3 regions of the Tardiphaga sp. 866_E4_N1_4 genome follow, and region 1 is predicted to be linked to each of the others. Evidence: predicted binding sites of a transcription regulator. Region 1 holds the regulator's gene; each other region holds the start of a gene.

Region 1 (6,737 bases):
AGCGCATCCGTATCAATCCGCTGGTCACGGATCCCGAGGCCTGGAAGCGTCCACGCCCGTTCCGCGTCGCCGTGGTCGAACAGTGCACCTATGACGGCACCATCTACAGCGCCGAGATGATCATCGCGCGCATCGGCCATCTCTGCGATTACATCCTGTTCGACGAAGCCTGGGCGGGTTTCATGAAATTCCACCCGCTCTATGCCGGCCGGTTCGCCATGGGACTCAAGGACCTCGGCCCGGATTCGCCGGGTATCATCGCGACGCAGTCGACCCACAAGCAGCTCGCGAGCTTCTCTCAGGCGTCGCAGATCCACATGAAGGATCGCCACATCCGCGGCCAGAAGCGCCGCGTCGAGCACCGGCGCTTCAACGAAAGCTTCATGCAGCACGCCTCGACCTCGCCGTTCTATCCGCTGTTCGCATCATTGGATGTCGGCGCGCAGATGATGAAGGGCCGCTCCGGCGAAGTGTTGTGGGACGATACGATCCGGCTCGGCATCGAACTGCGCAAGAAGATGCGCGCGGTGCGCCGCGAATTCGAGGAGAAGGAAACCCGCGCCGAGCGTCGCTGGTTCTTCGAACCCTTCGTGCCCGAGCGCGTCGCGATTCCCGACGCAGCCAGCGAAGGTGCTGTTCACAATGTGCCGTGGGAAAGCATCGGCACTGACCAGCTGGCCACCAATCCGGCTTATTGGCAGCTCGCGCCTGACGCCGCCTGGCATGGCTTCCCCGGCATGGAAGCCGGTTTCACCATGACCGATCCCAACAAGCTGACGGTACTGACACCCGGCTTCGACCGCACCACCGGCGGCTATGCGGAACACGGCATCCCCGCGCCCGTGGTCGCGCAGTTCCTGCGCGAAAATCGCATCGTGCCGGAGAAGAACGATCTCAACTCGCTGCTCTTCCTGCTGACGCCCGGCGTGGAAGCCAGCAAGGCCGGCACGCTGATATCGGGCCTTGTCGCCTTCAAGAAGTTTCATGACGACAACGCGCTGCTGGAAGACGTCATCCCCGAATTCGCCAGGCGCAGGCCGGCGCGTTATGCGGGCATACGCCTGCGCGATCTGTGCGGCGACATGCAGCGGTTCTTCCGCGAGGCCAATGTGAGCGAACTTCAGACCAGGCAATTCTCCGCTGACCATCTGCCGGAGATCGCCATGTCGCCCCATGATGCTGCGCGCTGTCTGGTGCGCAACGACGTCGATTACCTCCCGATCGATGAGATCTTCGGGCGCGTCGCGACGACGCCGTTCGTGGTCTACCCGCCCGGCATCGCCACGATCGTCCCCGGAGAACGGCTCACTGAACGGTCAAAGCCGATGATCGATTATCTCAGGATGTTCGAGACCTGCTTCAACACCTTCCCGGGCTTCGACGTCGAAATCCAGGGCATCTACCGCAAGGTCGACGCCAATGGCCGGATCCGACTTTACACTTACGTGGTCTCCGAATAGGGAGCACGTAAGGAGCCTGATTTGCCAACGGAACTCGAACAGCCGGTCGTCATCCGACCATCACGCGACACCGACGTCGATGCCATGCTGGCGATCTATCGCCGGCACATCCGGCAAGGCGTCGAGGAAGGCGTCAGCGACGCCGACACGCCGCAGCCTGACGATCTCAGAGACCGGCGTAAGAACCTGCGCAGCAAACGGTTCCCGCACCTCGTCGCCACGCAAGGCGGCGAGGTCGTCGGCTATGCCTATGTGGTGCTGTTCCGCAAGCGACCGGCCTATCGCTACACGGTCAAGCATTCGATCTATATCCACCACGGACATGTCGGCCGGGGCATCGGCCGGCTGTTGATGCGCGAACTCATCGACGTGTGCGCGGCGGCCGGCTTCCGGCAGATCATCGGCTATATCGATGCCGACAACACGGCCTCGCTCGGCTTGCATGAGAGCTTCGGCTTTGCCCGCGTCGGCTTGCTGCCCGGCGTCGCCTATCGCTCGGGCCGCTGGGCCGACACGATCATGGTTCAGCGCTCGCTGGCGACCGGCTCCACGACTCCGCCGCCGCCCATTGGGCGCATGACGTCCGCGTAGCCCAAGCGACCGCGGAAGCATTTTCCATGTCCGTCGAGGATCGACGACTGGTGAGGAACAGCCTCCTCAAAACCTCGCTCAACGTGCGTTCTGTTGACGGCAAATTAAGCATTGCAGAACACATATGGAACATATAGTGTTCGTTCATGATTTGTTTCGAGATTCTGTGGCTTTGAGTAGTTTGAGAGTGCCCGAACTCGCGCAACCGATCTTCGAACGATCGTCTCAGGATTGAGGCTCACTGTTCGAAGGCCCTTTGAAACGCACGCGGCGGCCGACACCGTCAACTGAGGATGGCTTCAGATGCTCACGCGCAAACAATACGAACTCCTGCGATTCATCGATCAACGGCTGAAGGAAGCCGGCGTCCCGCCCTCCTTCGACGAGATGAAGGATGCGCTCGACCTGCGCTCGAAGTCCGGCATCCATCGTCTGATCACGGCGCTGGAAGAACGCGGCTTCATACGCCGTCTGCCCAACCGCGCCCGTGCCATCGAAGTCATCAAGCTGCCAGAGCTCGGCGCGCCGGTCACCGGCGGCACCGGGCGCCGCGGCTTCACGCCCAGCGTCATCGAAGGCACGCTTGGCAAGGTGCGTTCGGCCGCCAGCATCGCCAGCAACAGCGGCGATGATGACAATGGCCGCACGGTTGCTATCCCGGTCATGGGCCGGATCGCGGCAGGTACGCCGATCGAGGCGCTGCAGACCCGCAGCCACACCATCAGCATGCCCGCGGACATGCTCGGCTCCGGCGAACATTACGCGCTCGAAGTGCGCGGCGATTCCATGCAGGACGCCGGCATTCTCGATGGCGATACCGTGCTGATCCAGCGCAACGAGAGCGCCGACACCGGCGACATCGTGGTGGCCCTGATCGACGACGAGGAAGCCACGTTGAAGCGCTTCCGCCGCCGCGGCGCGTCGATCGCGCTGGAGCCCGCCAACGACGCCTACGAGGTCCGCATCCTGCCGCCCAACCGGGTGCGCATTCAGGGCAAGCTGATCGGCCTGTATCGCCGCTACTGAGATTGCGCCTCGGCGGATTACTGATCTTCGGGTTGAAGATCGGTTTCCGCCGGCGTCGCATCCACCGGCCGGTTTTGTGGCGTGCGACTGTTCTGGATCAGATCGTGCTGGGGCTCATCGGGGATGGCGCGCGACCACGGGCGGTCCAGGCCACGCGGGCGCACGGCATCGATGGTAAAGCCGTTCGCGGTTCGCTGCAGGCTCACCGCACCATTTCGTTGCAAGCGATCCTGATCGATCACCAGCGCCCTGCAATCCCTCGGCGATTGTCTCGTTGTGATGATGAGTGCCGCTTTCTCGCAATCATCTGTGAATGCATCCGGCTGTAAAACCAGCGCCACCAAAGCGCCATCGGCCAGCGCCGCGATGCACCCGTCGCGGTCGCAGGACACACCGTGGCTGAGGGAGGCATCCGTTGGCAGCCGGGCGTCGGCATCACCGGCAAGCCACTCCTTCGTGAGAAACGCATCCTTGGCGCTGCGCATCATATGCAGGCGCCCCTCCCTGCCCCGTACCGCAACGCTGTGACCGTCACCCGAAATCAGGACATCCGGCTGCTTGACCAGCAACGCCCAGACAATCGAGAGCGCAAGCACACCAAGCCCTGCGAGGCGCAACGGCGTGCGCAGCAATCCCAGCACGATGATGCCGATACTGGCTGATATCAGCGGTCCCGTCCCGAAGGCCGGCATCCGGCCGATGGCGCCGGGCAAGGCTGCCACCCATTGCGTGACGACAATCATCCACTGGATGCCGACATCCATCAGCCGCCAGAACACACCGTCAAAGCCAAACGGCATGGCCACCAAACCGAGAATACCCGTCGGCATAACCAGTGCCGAGACCACCGGCATCGCCAGGAGATTGGCGACGACGCCATAAGGCGTGACGCGATGGAAATGAAATGCGGCATAGGGCGTGGTGGCAAGGCCCGCGACCAGCGAAGCCAGTACGAGCATCGCGATCTCGCGTCCGCCCCATAGCGCCACGCGCGCGGTCGCGGAATGATCGGGCGAGGCAAACAGCGCGGGCATGCCTATCTGCACCAATGCGACCAGCCCCAGCGTCGCCGCGAATGACATCTGAAAACTCGGATGCACCAGTGCTTCCGGCGCCACGATCAGCACAACCATTGCTGCCACCGCCAGCGTACGGAACGTCACCGCCCGGCGATCGACCATGACTGCCATCAACACAACGGCCGTCATGAAAAAGGATCTCTGTGTCGCGACTTCGGCACCTGACAGCAGCAAATAGAACAGTGCTGCGAATAACGCCGCAGCCGCTGCGACTTTCTTGATCGGGAATGTCACCGTCAGGACAGGGATCAGTGCCAGCAGTGCGCGTATCGCAAAGAACACCACGCCGGCGACAACGGCCATGTGATAGCCAGAGATCGACAACACATGACCGAGGCCGGAGATGAACATCGCATCATTGACGTCAGCCGAAATCGCATCGCGGCGGCCCGTGAGCAGCGCCGTGGCAATGGCGCGGCTATCGCCCGAGAGCACGGTGCGGATCCGCGCGTCGATGGCGTCGCGCAGACCCTGCATGGTCGCTGAATAGCGTAGCGCCACACCCGGCTGTATCGGCGGATCGACCGCCTTAATGCCGCCCATCACGAAGCCTGATGCGCCGATCCCCTGGAAATACAGATCGCGGCCAAAGTCGTAACTCCCTGGCCGGAGCGGCGACAGCGGCGGCTGCAGCCTTGCCTTCAATTCGACGAAGCTGCCGACGACAGGCGCCGTGCCCTTCTTCACCGACAGCCGCACACGGGCGAGCTTCGGTGCGGCGCGCGGGCTGTCCATCGTGGCAACGCGCAGCACGAAGCGATCCGTGCGCTCCCGTTCCTCGTGCGTTTCGACGAAGCCGGTAAGCGCGACGGAATAGAGCGGCTTCGCCAGAACCTCATGAGCCACGCGCGCGGTTTTCATGGCCCCCATCGCAAAGCCGGCCGCGATGGCCGCAATGAGCAAGATCAAGGGAAACCATCGTTGTCGCCGCAGCAAAAACGCAGCCACGCAAAGAAGGCCAGCCGTCGCAGCGGCAACCCAGGCCACCGGCTCATGCTCAGCGGCAAAATACAGCGCGATGCCGGTGCCGAAAGCGATCGGCAGCCAGGGCAGCAAGCGACCGGGACCCGCTTCGGCCCGCACCCACGTCCAGAGCGTCTCGAAGCCCGACGTTGATGACGTCGGTGACGGGACAGCGACGCCTGCCGTGGCCGGCGGCGGCCATGTGGTCGCCGTGCCGGATCTGCCCCGCCGCTGTTGCTGATCCCCGCCCCGCGCCATCGAACGCCCGCACGCCAAGCTTGTCCTTCCGAATGCTATCGGAAGGGCAAGCGGCGACTAGCGGAACGGATGCAGAATACGAAAACTAATCTCTAGGGTTGCTCAAGCGAGCTTGGCGTAGCTGTCGCGCAGACCGACGGTGCGGTTGAAGATCAGCTTGCCCGGCGCTGAATCCTTGTCGCGACAGAAGTAACCCTGGCGCTCGAACTGCACGACATCGCTTGTGTTGTCGCTCGCCAGCGCCGGCTCCAGCATGGCGCCGGTCAGCGTCTCCAGCGAGTCCGGATTGAGCTGTGATGCGAACTCGGTCGCATTGGGCTGCGGATCGGCAAACAGCTGATTGTAGACGCGTACTTCCGCCTGCACGGCATCTGCGGCGCTCACCCAATGGATCGTCGCCTTGACCTTGCGGCCGTCCGGCGCATTGCCGCCCCGGGTTTCCGGATCATAGGTGCAGCGCAATTCGACCACTTCGCCGGCGGCATTCTTCACCACGTCCTTGCAGGTAATGAAATAGCCGTACCGCAAGCGCACCTCGCGGCCCGGCGCCATGCGGAAGAATTTCTTCGGCGGCTCTTCCATGAAGTCGTCATGCTCGATGTAGAGCTCGCGGCCGAATGAAATCTGCCGGTTGCCAAGCGACGCATCATCGGGATGGTTGATGGCTTCGAGCTGCTCGGTCTGTCCTTCCGGGTAGTTCTCGATCACCACCTTCAGCGGCTTCAGCACCGCCATGCGGCGCTGCGCCGTGCGATTCAGTGTCTCGCGCACGGCGAAATCGAACATCGAGATATCGACGGTCGAGTTGGCCTTGGCGACGCCGATGCGCTTGACGAATTCGCGCAGCGCTTCAGCGGGAATGCCGCGGCGCTGCAGGCCGGCCAGCGTCGGCATCCGTGGATCGTCCCAGCCCGTGACATGGCCACCGCGGACAAGTTCGGTCAGCACGCGCTTCGACAGCAGCGTGTAGGTCATGTTGAGGCGCGCGAATTCATACTGATGCGGCCGCGATGGCACCGGCAGGTTTTCCAGACACCAGTCATAGAGCGGCCGGTGATCCTCGAATTCGAGCGTACAGATCGAATGCGTCACGTGTTCGATGGCGTCGGATTGGCCGTGCGCGAAGTCGTAGCTCGGATAGATGCTCCAAGCGGTGCCCGTGCGCGGATGGTGCGCATGCAGGATGCGATAGATCACGGGATCGCGCAGGTTGATGTTGCCCGACGACATGTCGATCTTGGCGCGCAGCACGCGGGCGCCGTTCGGGAATTCGCCGGCGCGCATCCGCGCGAACAGATCGAGGTTCTCGTCGACCGGGCGATCGCGGAACGGGCTGTTCTGGCCGGGCTCCGTCAGGGTG
Region 2 (6,737 bases), 4.6 Mb from region 1:
CGAAGCCGATGTGCGCCTGATCAAGATCGAAGACGGGCGGCTTGAGCTGGCGATGGAGCGCACGGCGTCGCGCACGCTGATCAACGATCTGTCGCGCAAGCTCGAACAGTGGACCGGCCGGCGTTGGGCCGTGATCGTGTCCAACGAGCAGGGACAGCCGACGCTGCGCGATCAGCAGCTCGAGCAGAAGAACGAACGCCAGCGCGCGGCGGAAGCCGATCCGCGGGTCAAGGAAGTGCTGGCACGGTTTCCGCGTGCGAAGGTCGAGGTTCGTGTCATCGCCCCTGAGCCGCCGGACTTCAACGGCAGCGATAGCGACCTGATCAGCGATGACGCGACCGACGGTCTCAATGACGACGATTAATCGAACTGCGAAGGAAAACTCATGGCTGATTTTCTCGGCATGATGAAACAGGCAGCGCAGCTGCAATCAAAGATGAAGGCGATGCAGGACGAGCTCGACCATGTCGAGGTCGAAGGTATCTCCGGCGGTGGCCTCGTGTCCGTGCGGATGACCGCGAAGACCGAAGTGAAGGCCGTGAAGATCGATCCCTCGCTGGTCAAAGCCGACGAAGTCGAGATCCTTGAGGATCTGCTGGTCACAGCGCTCGGTGATGCGCGCCGCAAGGCGGAAGCTGCGATGCAAGAGAAGATGCAGGCGCTGACCGGCGGCCTCGGTCTGCCGCCGGGGATGGGCCTTACCTGAGATGGCATCCACGGCCGGTCCGGAAATCGAGCGCCTGATTCAACTGCTGGCGCGGCTGCCCGGTCTTGGCCCGCGCTCGGCCCGGCGTGCCGCGCTGCATCTGATCAAGAAGCGCGAGGCGCTGATGACGCCGCTAGCCGGTGCCTTGCAGGTGGCGATCGACCGGATTCAGGTCTGCAAGGTCTGCAGCAATATCGATACGCAGAATCCCTGCACGATCTGCACGGACCCGCGCCGCGATCCCTCGACCATCGTGGTGGTCGCCGATGTCGCAGACTTGTGGGCGCTCGAACGCGCCCATGCGACGACGGGCAAGTATCATGTATTGGGTGCAACGCTGTCGCCGCTCGACGGCGTCGGCCCGCAGGATCTGACCATCGACGCGCTGGTGTCACGTGCGCATGATTCAGAGGTGAGCGAAATCATCCTGGCGCTGAATGCGACGGTTGATGGGCAGACCACGGCACATTACATCACCGACCTCCTGCAGGAGGCCAATGTGAAGGTGACGCGGCTGGCACATGGCGTGCCGGTTGGTGGTGAACTCGATTATCTCGACGAAGGCACGCTGTCGGCAGCAATGCGACAGCGGACGCTGTTTTAAGACTGGAAGAGCATTGATGACACGATATGACTTGAAGGCTTTGCCGACCTGGGCCGCTGCGATTTGTGCGGCCGGCCTGTTTGCTACGGCCGCCAGCGGCGCGACCGAAACGCCGGCTGCGCCTGCGACGCCGGTGGCACCGAAGACGATGAAGATCGGCGATGTGCTGACCGGGCAGCTCAACGCCATGCGCAGCCGCGATGCCAAGGGCAAGCGCACCAATGTGTATCAAGTGGTCAGCGAGCCGCGTCGGCTGCCGGCGCCTGCAGGGCTGTGCAATCTTGAGACCGGACCTGAGACGTTCGAGATCGTCGTTGCCAATGACGTGCAGGCCACGCAGCTGAAGAAGCTTGTCGGCAAGGAAGTTGCGCTCAAGGTTGCTGAAGTCACCTGCGCCGAGCAGGCCGGGCAGATGAGTGAAGCGCTGGTGACGAAATGGAGCGTGGTGACGAAGCCGAACTGAGTTCGCTTCGGTTAAACCCGCACTGGCCCCAGCATTTCGAAATGCGCGCGGCGCTGCAGCCAGATCAGCAAGATCAGGCTCGGTACCGCGACCACCACGCTGATGACGAAGAACATCGGCCATCCCGTCGCCTGCGCGACGTAACCTGCACCTGCCGACAGATAGGTCCGCCCCACCGCAGCGAGCGCCGTGAGCAGCGCATATTGCGTGGCGGTGTGCAGCGGGTTTTTGCACAGCGCCGAAAGGTAGGCGACGAAGATCACCGTACCGATGGCGCTGGTGAAATTCTCGACCGAGATGGCCAGTGCCAGCGCCCATTGATTGACGCCGACGATGGCGAGCCACGAGAATGCCAGGTTGGACAGCGCCTGCAACACAGCGCCGATCCACAGGCTCGCCGCCAGTGAATAGCGCCGCGCGACAAAACCTCCAGCGAAGCCGCCGATCAGCGTGGCGGCAAGGCCGACGCCTTTGACGATGGCGGCATAGTCGTTGCGGGTGAAGCCGAGATCGATCACGAACGGCGCCGTCATGGTGCCGGAAAATGCGTCGGTGAATTTGAACAGCACCACGAACGCCAGCGCGGCCCAGGCGTCCTTACGGGCCAGGAATTCGGAGAACGCACCGATCGCTGCCTGCAGCACGCGCGTGAAGGCGCTGTCGCCGCGCGTGGCGGCTTCGGCCTGCGCGGATTGCTCGGGCTCGGTGGCCGCAAGCGCTGTGACCGTGCCGATCAGCACCATCGCAGCCATCGCCACATAGCCCCACATCCATGCGGTGGAGCGCGCGATGCCGGTGCTCTCGAAGGCGCTGACCAGAAACAGCACGCCGGCGGTGGAGATCAGCATGCCGATGCGATAGGCCGCGACATAGGACGCCATGCCGGCTGCCTGTTCGCTCTCCGGCAGGCTCTCCACACGAAACGCGTCGACGACAATGTCCTGTGTCGACGACATCGCGGCGACCAGTAGCGCGCCGAGGGCGACGAACAGCGGGGAACGTGCAGGATCGGTCAGCGCCAGCAGCAGGATCGCGCCGATCAGCAGCAGCTGTGAAAATACCAGCCAGCCGCGGCGGCGACCGAACTGCCGTGTAAAGAATGGCACGTGCAGCGCGTCGACCAGCGGCGCCCAGAGGAATTTCAGCGTGTAGGGCGTGCCGACGAGGGCGAACAACCCGATGGTACCGAGATCGACGCCGGATTCGCGCATCCACACCAGCAGCGTCGAGCCGGACAATGCAAGCGGCAGACCCGACGACAGGCCAAGCAGCAGCACGATCAGCACCCGCGGCTGCAGATACACCGCCATGCTCTCGCGCCAGGTGGCACGGGGTTTCAAGGCGAGGGCGGCTTCGGACGAGTCAGGCGCGCTGGTCATGGGGAAGGGTTAGCAGATTCGGGGGAAAGCGGCCTGTGGCTTCGTATCCTTCCCCTCGGTTGTCATCGCCCGGCCTGGCGCGCAATTGCGCGCTAGGACCGGGCGATCCAGTATCCGGCGTTGGTTGTGTTTGGCAGCGTCGTACGAACGTAAGGTCGGTGTATACTGGGTCAACCGGTCAAGCCGGGTGACGACAAGTGAGTTTGGTGCAACGGCAGTGGCGAGTCCTGACGATGCGTGCCTACAACTTTTACGTCTACATTCTGGCAAGCGACATCGGCGGAACGCTTTATATCGGCGTGACGAACGATCTCATTCGCCGCGTATACGAACACAAAACGAAAGCCGCAGAGGGATTCACGAAGGCCTATGGCATCGACCGGCTCGTCTACTACGAACGCTTCGACAATATCGAACACGCCATGCACCGCGAGAAGCGGCTCAAGAAGTGGATGCGGGAATGGAAGATCGCACTGATCGAGAAAGATAATCCCAATTGGGACGATCTGTATCCCCTCATCTGCCGGTGAGGGCGCAATAACTCAGTTGCCTCTCGGCACCACTTTCTCAGTTGTTATCGCCCGGCTTGACCGGGCGATCCAGTATACACTGCCCTTAACGTTGATACTTCATAGCAAACTACAACCGCCGTCGGATACTGGATCGCCCGGTCCAAGCGCGCAATTGCGCGCTCGGCCGGGCGATGACAGTTGGAGTTCTGGAGCTATTCCCCCGCCTGCAGCTTGCGCGGCAGCGGCGCGAACATGTCGGGGGCGGCGGTCTTCGCGATGGCCGGGGCTATCTCGGCCGCCGGCTCGCTCTTGCTGAAATCCAGTTCCTCGATGCGGCCGGCGCGCTTCTCGATCTTGTCGGCGGAGATCAGGATCTGGCGGACGTCCTCATTGGCTTGCCCGAAATGCGTCTGCAGCTTCATCACGCGATCGCGCAACCGGGTGAGGTCGTCGCCCAGATTCAGTACCTCGGTGCGGATCTGGTCGGCGGCGTCGCGCATCCGCGCGTCCTTCAGGATTTGCTGCATCACCTGGATAGCCAGCATCAGCAGCGAGGGGGAAACCAGCACGACGCGGGCGCGATAGGCCTTCTGGATGATGTCGTCGAAGCCGTCATGGATTTCCGCATAGACGGATTCCGACGGCACGAACATCAGCGCCGTATCCTGCGTCTCGCCGGCCACCAGATACTTCTCGGCGATGTCGGTGACATGTTTCATCACGTCCGCGCGCAAGCGCTGCGCCGCGTATTTCTTCTCCTCGTCGCTGCGCGCGTCATGCAGCGCCGTGACGGCCTCCAAAGGGAATTTCGCATCGATGCACAGTGGACGCTGATCCGGCAGGAAGATCACGCAGTCCGGCCGTTTGCCCGACGATAGCGTGTGCTGGAACGCATAGGCGCCGCTCGGCATGCCGTCCTTGACGATGCTTTCCATCCGCGCCTGACCGAACGCGCCACGCGACTGCTTGTTGGCAAGTACGTCACGCAAGGTCGTCACCTGCGAGGTGAGGTCCGTGAGGTTCTTGTGGGCGTTGTCGATGATGCCCAGCCGCTCATGCAGCGCGCTCAGGCTTTCCATCGTGTTGCGGGTGGTCTGTTCCATGGATTGGCCGACGCGATGGGTCACCGAGTCCAGCCGCTCGGACACCGCGCGTGCCATGTCGGCCTGACGGCCGGCCAAGGCCTGGCCCATGGCGTCGACGCGGCCGGTGGCTTCGTTCTGTGCTTTCAGCACTTCGCTGAGGCGTTCTTCCAGTTCGTCGGCGCGGATCGCCTGGGCCATGGCCATGGCGGCGCCGCGGCTACCGGAGCGAGCGATGATGATGGCGATGGTGAGCAGCAAACCCAGCGCCAGAGCACTGAAGCCCATCAATGCCACACCGGCGGTGACCGGCATGTCGCCGATCATGAAAAGAATCTCGTTCATCCCATCCTTGTAGCCGATTCGGTCGGTCATGCGAACGAAGAGGGAACATTTATAGTTAATGCAAAATGAATTTTCCTGGTTAAGCCAAGCCTAAGAAATGTGGTTAAGCAGACCTTAACCGGCATGGTTAACCGCGCCTCAATTTTCATGGTTAGCGGTGAGTTAACGCCCTTCAAAGTCCAGCTTTTCCAGCGGATTGACCCGGACCGGCGCGCAGATTAAATCGCCGCCATGGCCATTCGTGAAATCATTATCCTGCCCGACAAACAGTTGCGGCTGATCTCCAAACCAGTCGAGAAGGTGACGTCAGAGGTGCGCAAGCTCGCCGACGACATGTTCGAGACGATGTACGACGCACCCGGGATCGGGCTGGCGGCGATCCAGATCGCGGTTCCGCTGCGGCTGATCACCATGGACATCGCCAAGAAGGACGATGAGGAGGACGGCAAGAAGCCGCGTGTCTTCATCAATCCGGAGGTCATCTCGGCCTCGGAAGAGCTCTCGGTCTATGAAGAGGGCTGTCTGTCGATCCCCGAATATTACGAGGAAGTGGAACGTCCGGCGACGGTACGGATCCGCTATATGGACCTCGACGGCAAGACCATCGAGGAAGAGGCTTCTGGCCTGTTCGCGACCTGCATTCAGCACGAGATCGACCATCTCAATGGCGTGCTGTTCGTCGATTACCTTTCGAAGCTGAAGCGCGACCGCGTGCTGAAGAAGTTCACCAAGCTCGCCAAGCGCGCGGAGTAGTTTCTCCGCGCAACGCTGCAACAGATCGGCTCCGACCTATGTCGCTTCGTTTGATCTTCATGGGCACGCCGGATTTCGCGGTGCCGACGCTGCTCGAACTCGTGGCCCACGGCCATGAGATCGTGGCGGTCTATACCCGCGAAGCAAAGCCCGCCGGCCGTGGCATGAAGCTGCAGCCGACGCCCGTGGCGCGCGAGGCGGAACGGCTCGGCATTCCCGTCTTCACGCCGAAAACGCTGCGGACGCCGGAGGCGGAAGTCGAGTTCCGGTCGCATGAGGCCGAGGCTGCGGTCGTCGTCGCCTATGGCATGATCCTGCCGCAGAACATTCTCGATGTGCCGCCGCTCGGCTGCTTCAACCTGCACGGCTCGCTGTTGCCGCGCTGGCGCGGTGCGGCGCCGATCAATCGCGCGATCATGGAAGGCGACGCCGAGAGCGGCGTCATGGTGATGAAGATGGATGTCGGTCTCGACACCGGCGATGTCGCCATGGCCGAGCGGCTGGCGATCACCGATGCGATGACGGCGCTGGACCTGCACGATGCGCTGGCGCCGCTTGGTGCCGACTTGATGGTGCGGGCCATGGGTGCGCTGGAAAGGGGACGGCTGAGCCTGACCCCGCAGAGCGCAGACGGCGTCACCTACGCGGCCAAGATCGACAAGGCCGAGGCCAAGATCGACTGGTCGAAGCCGGCGCGCGACGTGCTTCGGCATTGTCATGGCCTGTCGCCGTTTCCCGGCGCGTGGTGCGAAGTGCCGATCGAGGGCGAGGCGGTGCGCGTGAAGGTTCTGCGCTGCGAGCTTGCAAAGGGCGCGGGCGCGCCCGGCGAGATCATCGACGATCAGCTCACCATCGCCTGCGGCGAGGGCGCGATCCGCATCATCGATCTGCAG
Region 3 (6,737 bases), 6.4 Mb from region 1:
CATACCAGGGACGGCACGCCTTGATTTCCGGCGTTGCTGGCTTCTGGTGCAGACGGAATTTTCCACGTGGCACGAATTTGAAGTGCTTCACGGCATTGGTGACATAGACCTTGTCCCTGACAATGCCGGCTTCCTTCAGCGCCTTGTCGAGCATCTGCCCGGCCGGTCCGACGAACGGCTTGCCGGCAAGGTCTTCCTTGTCGCCGGGCTGTTCGCCGACCATCATCACAGAAGCATGCTGCGGGCCTTCGCCGAACACGGTTTGCGTCGCATCCTTCCACAAATGGCAGGCACGGCAATCGGCGGCTTCGTCGCGCAATGCGGCAAGATTTTCCTTCCCGGTATGTTCGGCCATTTTGGTTGTATGCGACTTGACCATCGTTTCCTCCCGACGTTGCGGTTTTTTTGGCGCTCTGGCTTCTGCCGCGATCATGTCACCTGTGATGCGTTCAGCTCGCGCGATCAGCGGTTTGATCAGTGCGGCTTCGGGCAGATTGCGCCAGTATTTCTTCGGCATCTCGTTCTGCATCGCCTTGGTCTTCAACCGCGCCGGATTGAAGATGTTGGCGTAATAGGTCAGCCACACCTCTTCGAGCCGATCCTTGGTCGGCGCATCCGCCTTGCTGACGCCGGGCGTGATGGAAATCGCGTGGCCGTCCCAATGCGCGCTGAGATCCGGCGTCAGGATCGACCACGCCATGTCGGCAAAGCGCCGCGCGAAGAACGGCGCGGCGAGTTCGACGATGTGATGTTCGGGCTCGAACCAGGCGACGAAATGCGACTTCGGCTCGCGGCCGATTTCGCGAAACCGCACGAAAGCATGCATCTTGTGCTCGTCGCGCCGGACAGCATTGGCCATCGCCTGCAATTTCGCGATGTCGGAATCGATCGCGACATGGATCAGATCGGGATTGTCGCGCAGCCGCCATAGCAAACGATAGAGCAGGGCGAAGCGTTCGGGATCGCGATGCAGGATCGCAGTTTCGGCGAGTTCGACGAATTTGGCCGGAACGTTGAACGTGCCTTTTGCAGCGTCGGATAGCGACGTTGCTGGCGAGGCAGAAAACAATTCAGGCTCGGCGCCTGCAATCGTCCATGTCACATCGCCGGGGGCAATGTTGTTGAGCGCCAGTTTGCGTGCCGCCCTGCGCCAGCCTTCGAAATCGGTGTCGCTCTCCAGCACGATACTGTGCATCGGGTCTCCTGAAATGAAATTCTAGAATCCAAATCCCAATTGGGTTGCCTTCGGTTTGAACCGCTCCGCCAGCCTCGCGCTGTCCAGCAAATTCACGGCGGGCCGATGATCCGGAAGAACGATGAAAGGCAGTGCCTTGTTCCGCGGAATATGCAGCCGGGCGAGATCACCGACGCGGATCGACGAGATGCGGCGCGTTTCGATGATCCGCTGCACGGCCTTGGCGCCGAAACCGGGCACGCGCAAAAGGTCTTCGCGGCTGGCGCGGTTGACGTCGAGCGGGAAACGGTCGCGGTGGCGCAGCGCCCAGGCGAGCTTCGGATCCATGTCCAGCGACAGCATGCCGTCATTGTCATCGACGATCTCGTCGGCGTCGAAGCCGTAGAAGCGCATCAGCCAATCGGCTTGGTATAGCCGATGCTCGCGGATCAGCGGCGGGGCGCGCAGCGGCAGCGAACGGCTCGCGTCGGGGATCGGGCTGAAGGCGGAATAATAGACACGCTTGAGATTGTAGGACCCGTACAGATTGGCCGAGGTGCGAATGATGGTTGAATCATTGGCGCTGTCGGCGCCGACGATCATCTGCGTGCTCTGGCCGGCCGGCGCAAAACGCGGCCCGACCTTGCCGCGCGGCGTCGGCTTGCGTTCTTCGCGGGCTTCATCGAGCTTCAACCGCAATCGACCCATGGTGCGACGAATGGCGCGGACGTCTTTCTCCGGCGCCAGCTTCGCCAAACTGTCCTCCTCGGGCACCTCGATATTGATGGAGAGCCGGTCGGCATATTTGCCGGCCTCGGTGATCAGCGCATCGTCGGCTTCCGGAATGGTCTTGAGGTGGATATAGCCGCGGAAGTGATGCTCCTCGCGCAGTTTTCGCGCGACGGCGACAACCTGTTCCATCGTGTAATCGGCGCTGCGGATGATGCCCGAGGAAAGAAACAGCCCCTCGATGTAATTGCGCCGATAGAAATCCAGCGTCAGTTGTACCACTTCGTCGACGGTGAAGCGGGCGCGCGTCACATTGCTGGAAGCCCGGTTGACGCAATAAAGACAATCGTAATTGCAGGCATTGGTGAGCAGGATCTTCAGCAGCGAGATGCAGCGGCCGTCCGGCGCATAGGAATGACAGATCCCCATGCCTGCATCGGTCGAGCCGATGCCTTTGCCGTCGCGGGAGTTCCGTTTCTCGGTGCCGCTGGACGCACAGGACGCGTCGTATTTCGCGGCATCTGCCAGGATCTCCAGCTTGCGTTTCACGTCCATGTTCAAAAATCCCTTTGATTTCAAATGCTAAAAAAGTGGCTGATGATCCCGATTGACTCGGCTTGCCATCTTAGCTTTATATTAGAACATATCATGAACAAATGGGCCGGCAATGGGTTCACTAAAAACCCGCTACGGCAAAACAATTTCGAGGAGCGGCGCATGACCGGCGCACGCATGACCACGCTCGCGCAATTGCGCGGGAGCATCGAACGCATCGAGACCCACAGCGATACCTATGCGCCGGATCGCGTGTCGCTCGGTCATGCCGAGGCGGACGCGGCGCTGCAAGGCGGCCTCGCACGTGGCACCATGCATGAGGTGTTCGCCGAAGGTCGTTACAGCGCGGCAGCCACGGGCTTTGTCGCCGGCCTCGCGCATCGTGTCTCGGCAAAGCGGCCGCTGCTGTGGATCCGGCAGGATTTCTCCAAACGCGAATGCGGCGCGCTGGCCATGAGCGGCTGGCGGGAACTCGGTCTCGATCCGCGCTTGCTGGTCACCGTGCGCGCGCCCGATGTGGAGACGGCATTGCGGACCACGGCTGATGCGCTGGCCTGCGATGCGCTGGGCAGCGTCGTGCTGGAGACCTGGGGCGACAGCAAGCAGTTCGACATGGTCGCCAGCCGCAAGCTCACGCTGGCAGCGCGCGGCTCCGGCGTCACGTGCCTGTTGCTGCGGACTGCAGGCGTTCCGGCCTCGAGTACGGCAGAGACGCGCTGGATCATCCGCTCCGCGCATTCGCCGCCATTCAAGCCCTGGCAATCATGGGGCGCGCCCATGCTCGACGTACAACTGGTTCGAAATCGTCACGGCCCGAACGGGCAATGGATCATGGAATGGAAGTGTGATGAGTGCGTTTTCCGTGACACATCGGCGCATCCTCAGCCTGTGGCTGCCGCGCCTGCCAACCGACCGCATCAAACGTCAGCTCGCGCGCAACGGCGCGCCAGCTAATCTGCAAGCAAGTATTGTCGTCGCCAAGCAAAGCAATGCGCTGCAGATTTCCGCGCTGGACGATGCCGCGGCGAAGCTCGGCCTTGAACCAGGTCTGCCGCTCGCCAATGCCCGTGCGGTCTGTCCGGACATTCAGGTGTTCGATGCTGATCCTGTTGCCGATACGCAGGTACTGACCGACATTGCCGATTGGTGCGACCGCTTCACGCCACTCGTGGCGCTGGATCTGCCGCATGGTCTGTTTCTCGACATCACCGGCTGTGCCCATCTGTTCGGTGGCGAGGCCGCACTGATGAAGCAGCTCTGCGCGGCGCTGTTGCGACAGGGTTTTATTGTCAGTGCAGCGATTGCGGGGACATCGACATGTGCACGCACGCTCAGTCGATATGCACATGGCCGGATCATCGCCGCGGGCGAGGAGGCCAAGGCAGTGAGGCCGCTGCCGCTGTTCACGCTCGGCGCCGATGAGGCAATCATCCGTGGATTGCGCCGCGCCGGCTTGAAGACCATCGGCGATGTCGCCTCGCGCTCGCGCCCCGAAATCACCGCACGTTTCGGTGCGGAATTCACGACGCTGCTGGAACAGGCGCTGGGGCACAGCGATGCGCCGATCTCGCCGCGCAAGCCGCTGCCGGATTATATCGTCGAGCAACGTTTCGCCGAACCGATTGCCACCGATGGCGTGATTACGCTGACACTGGCCAAGCTGGCACGCACGCTGATCGATGCGATGGACAGGCAGGGCAAGGGCGCGCGACGGCTGGAAGCGGCGTTCTTCCGCACCGATGGCGCAGTGCGCGTGATCACGGCGGAAACCGGCCAGCCGGTGAGCAAGGGCGAGGTGATCGACCGGTTGTTCCGCGAGCGACTGGACGCGATTGCCGATCCGCTCGATCCCGGTTTCGGCTTCGATATGATCCGCCTTTCGGCCAGCCGCACGGAAATCGTTGTGCAGCAGCAGCGCGACCTCGATGCCAATGTGCATGCGAACGATGAACTGGCCGACCTGATCGACCGTATTGCTGCGCGGATCGGGCCGCGGCGTGTGCTGGTTTATCTGCCCGTCGAGAGTCACATTCCGGAACGCGCCATGCTGGGTGTGCCGGCACAGCATCATCTGGCTGCCGCCATGCAGGCAGCATGGCCGGTACGTGAAGACGAGCCGCCTTTGCGGCCGTTACGGTTGTTCGAGCAGCCCGAACTGATCGATGTTCCGCTCGCGGAGTTTCCAGACAAGCCACCGAAGAAATTCACCTGGCGACGGGTGTCTCACAACGTAGTTCATGTGGAAGGCCCGGAGCGTGTGTCGATGGAGTGGTGGCGTTCGCAGGAGGCGAAGCCCACGCGCGATTACTTTCGTGTCGAGGATGAGGCAGGTCAACGTTTCTGGCTCTTCCGTGACGGGCTTTATGGTGAGATCAGAGACGCGGACGATCAAGCCGTTTCGCCGCAATGGTTTGTGCATGGGCTGTTCGCATGAGCACGGGCGGCGCCGGCGCGCCTGACTATGCTGAAATTGGCGTCACCAGCAATTTTTCGTTCCTGCGCGGTGCGTCGCATCCGCAGAACTATGTGCATCAGGCCAGTGCCGAGCGGCTTTATGCCATTGGCATTGCCGATCACAACACCATGGCCGGTGTGGTGCGTGCCTTTGCCGAGCTGGGCCACAAGGATCTTGTCTACAAACCGAAGCTTCTGATCGGCACGCGGCTGGTCTTCAATGACGGTACGCCCGACATCCTTGCCTATCCGTGCGATCGCGCTGCCTATGGTCGACTGTGCCGGTTGCTCAGCATGGGCAAGCTACGCGGCAACAAGGGTGAATGCCTGCTGCAGCTCGGCGATCTCGCGGAGTTGAGCGAAGGGGTGTTGCTTGTTCTAATGCCGACCTATCGGATCGACAGTGATCTTGTCCTGCGCACGCTCGATGCCCTATCGGGCCTGCCGGCGGAAGGCATTTGGCTTGGCGCCAGTCCGTTTCATCGCGGGGATGACAAGCGTCGTCTGGCAAAGCTGCAGCGCATCGCATCCATTGCGCGCGTGCCCCTGATCGCCACTAATGACGTGCTCTATCACACGCCAAATCGCCGCATCCTGCAGGACGTGGTCAGTTGCATTCGTGAAAAGACCATCATCGAGCAGGCCGGCCGCGTGCTGGAAATGAATGCCGAGCGGCATCTCAAGCCGGCTGCTGAAATGGCGCGGCTGTTTCGCGATTATCCGGATGCGATCCGCGAGACCATCCGTTTTGCCGATCGCATCACGTTTTCACTGAGCCAACTGCAATACCAATATCCCGACGAACCGGTCCCGCCGGGAAAATCCGCGCAGCAGCATCTCGCGGATCTGACCTGGGAGGGATATGCCCGGCATTTCCCGAATAGTGTCGATGAGACGCTCGAAGCCACCTTACGCAAGGAGCTCGCGCTCATCGCCGAGCTCGGTTACGCGCATTACTTCCTGACCGTCCACGACATTGTGCGCTATGCGCGCAGCCAGAAGATCCTGTGTCAGGGGCGGGGCTCGGCAGCCAATTCCGCGGTCTGCTACATGCTGGACATCACCTCGGTCAATCCCGCCGAGGTCGACCTTTTGTTCGAGCGCTTCATCTCCAAGGAGCGGCTTGAGCCGCCGGACATCGACGTCGATTTCGAGCACGTCCGGCGCGAGGAGGTGATGCAGTATGTCTACAAAAGATACGGCCGGCATCGCGCGGCAATCATCGCCACCGTCATCCACTACCGGCCGCGCTCGGCAATCCGCGATGTCGGCAAGGCGCTGGGATTGACCGAGGACGTCACCTCGGCATTGGCCGATACTGTCTGGGGCAGTTGGGGCAAGGGCCTCAACGAGATGCAGGTCAAGCAGGCCGGTCTCGATCCGTCCAATCCTATGATCGTGCGCGCTGTCGAGCTTGCCACCGAGCTGATCGAATTTCCGCGCCATCTATCGCAGCATGTCGGCGGCTATGTGCTGACGCAGGACCGGCTCGACACCTATGTGCCGATCGGCAATGCGGCGATGGACGACCGCACCTTCATCGAATGGGACAAGGACGATGTCGACACGATGAAGATGATGAAGGTTGATGTGCTTGCGCTGGGCATGCTGACCTGCATCCGGAAATGTTTGGATCTGGTCGCTTATCACAAAGGGCAGCGTTACGAACTCAAGGACATCAAATCCAAGGATGATGATCCGGTCTACCAGATGCTTCAGCGCGGGGAATCCCTCGGCGTATTCCAGGTTGAAAGTCGCGCGCAGATGAACATGTTGCCGCGCCTGAAACCCCGCACCTTCTACGATCTCGTCATAGAAGTCGCGA

The links. The regulator LexA, encoded in region 1, represses DNA repair genes until DNA is damaged. The targets are predictions, from matches to a motif close to TGTTCNNNNTGTGTTCNG.
Region 2: AB8B20_RS23920 (DNA recombination protein RmuC) is a predicted target of LexA. The motif match lies at 5,122-5,139, and genes of this name have one in related genera.
Region 3: AB8B20_RS32210 (ImuA family protein) is a predicted target of LexA. The motif match lies at 2,541-2,558, and genes of this name have one in related genera.

The regions. Positions count from the first base shown of each region.
Region 1 covers NZ_CP197242.1:398,294-405,030, reverse strand. Annotated here, with positions in the region: gene AB8B20_RS02125 (Orn/Lys/Arg decarboxylase N-terminal domain-containing protein) at 1-1,460, shown strand, start outside; gene AB8B20_RS02120 (GNAT family N-acetyltransferase) at 1,482-2,051, shown strand; gene lexA (transcriptional repressor LexA) at 2,355-3,077, shown strand; gene AB8B20_RS02110 (ComEC/Rec2 family competence protein) at 3,095-5,377, opposite strand; gene AB8B20_RS02105 (glutamine--tRNA ligase/YqeY domain fusion protein) at 5,480-6,737, opposite strand, start outside.
Region 2 covers NZ_CP197242.1:4,964,744-4,971,480, forward strand. Annotated here, with positions in the region: gene AB8B20_RS23890 (DNA polymerase III subunit gamma/tau) at 1-364, shown strand, start outside; gene AB8B20_RS23895 (YbaB/EbfC family nucleoid-associated protein) at 386-706, shown strand; gene recR (recombination mediator RecR) at 708-1,310, shown strand; gene AB8B20_RS23905 (hypothetical protein) at 1,327-1,773, shown strand; gene AB8B20_RS23910 (AmpG family muropeptide MFS transporter) at 1,785-3,152, opposite strand; gene AB8B20_RS23915 (GIY-YIG nuclease family protein) at 3,386-3,682, shown strand; gene AB8B20_RS23920 (DNA recombination protein RmuC) at 3,877-5,091, opposite strand; gene def (peptide deformylase) at 5,323-5,844, shown strand; gene fmt (methionyl-tRNA formyltransferase) at 5,883-6,737, shown strand, end outside.
Region 3 covers NZ_CP197242.1:6,773,141-6,779,877, forward strand. Annotated here, with positions in the region: gene AB8B20_RS32200 (UdgX family uracil-DNA binding protein) at 1-1,195, opposite strand, end outside; gene AB8B20_RS32205 (putative DNA modification/repair radical SAM protein) at 1,217-2,458, opposite strand; gene AB8B20_RS32210 (ImuA family protein) at 2,621-3,412, shown strand; gene AB8B20_RS32215 (Y-family DNA polymerase) at 3,306-4,892, shown strand; gene AB8B20_RS32220 (error-prone DNA polymerase) at 4,889-6,737, shown strand, end outside.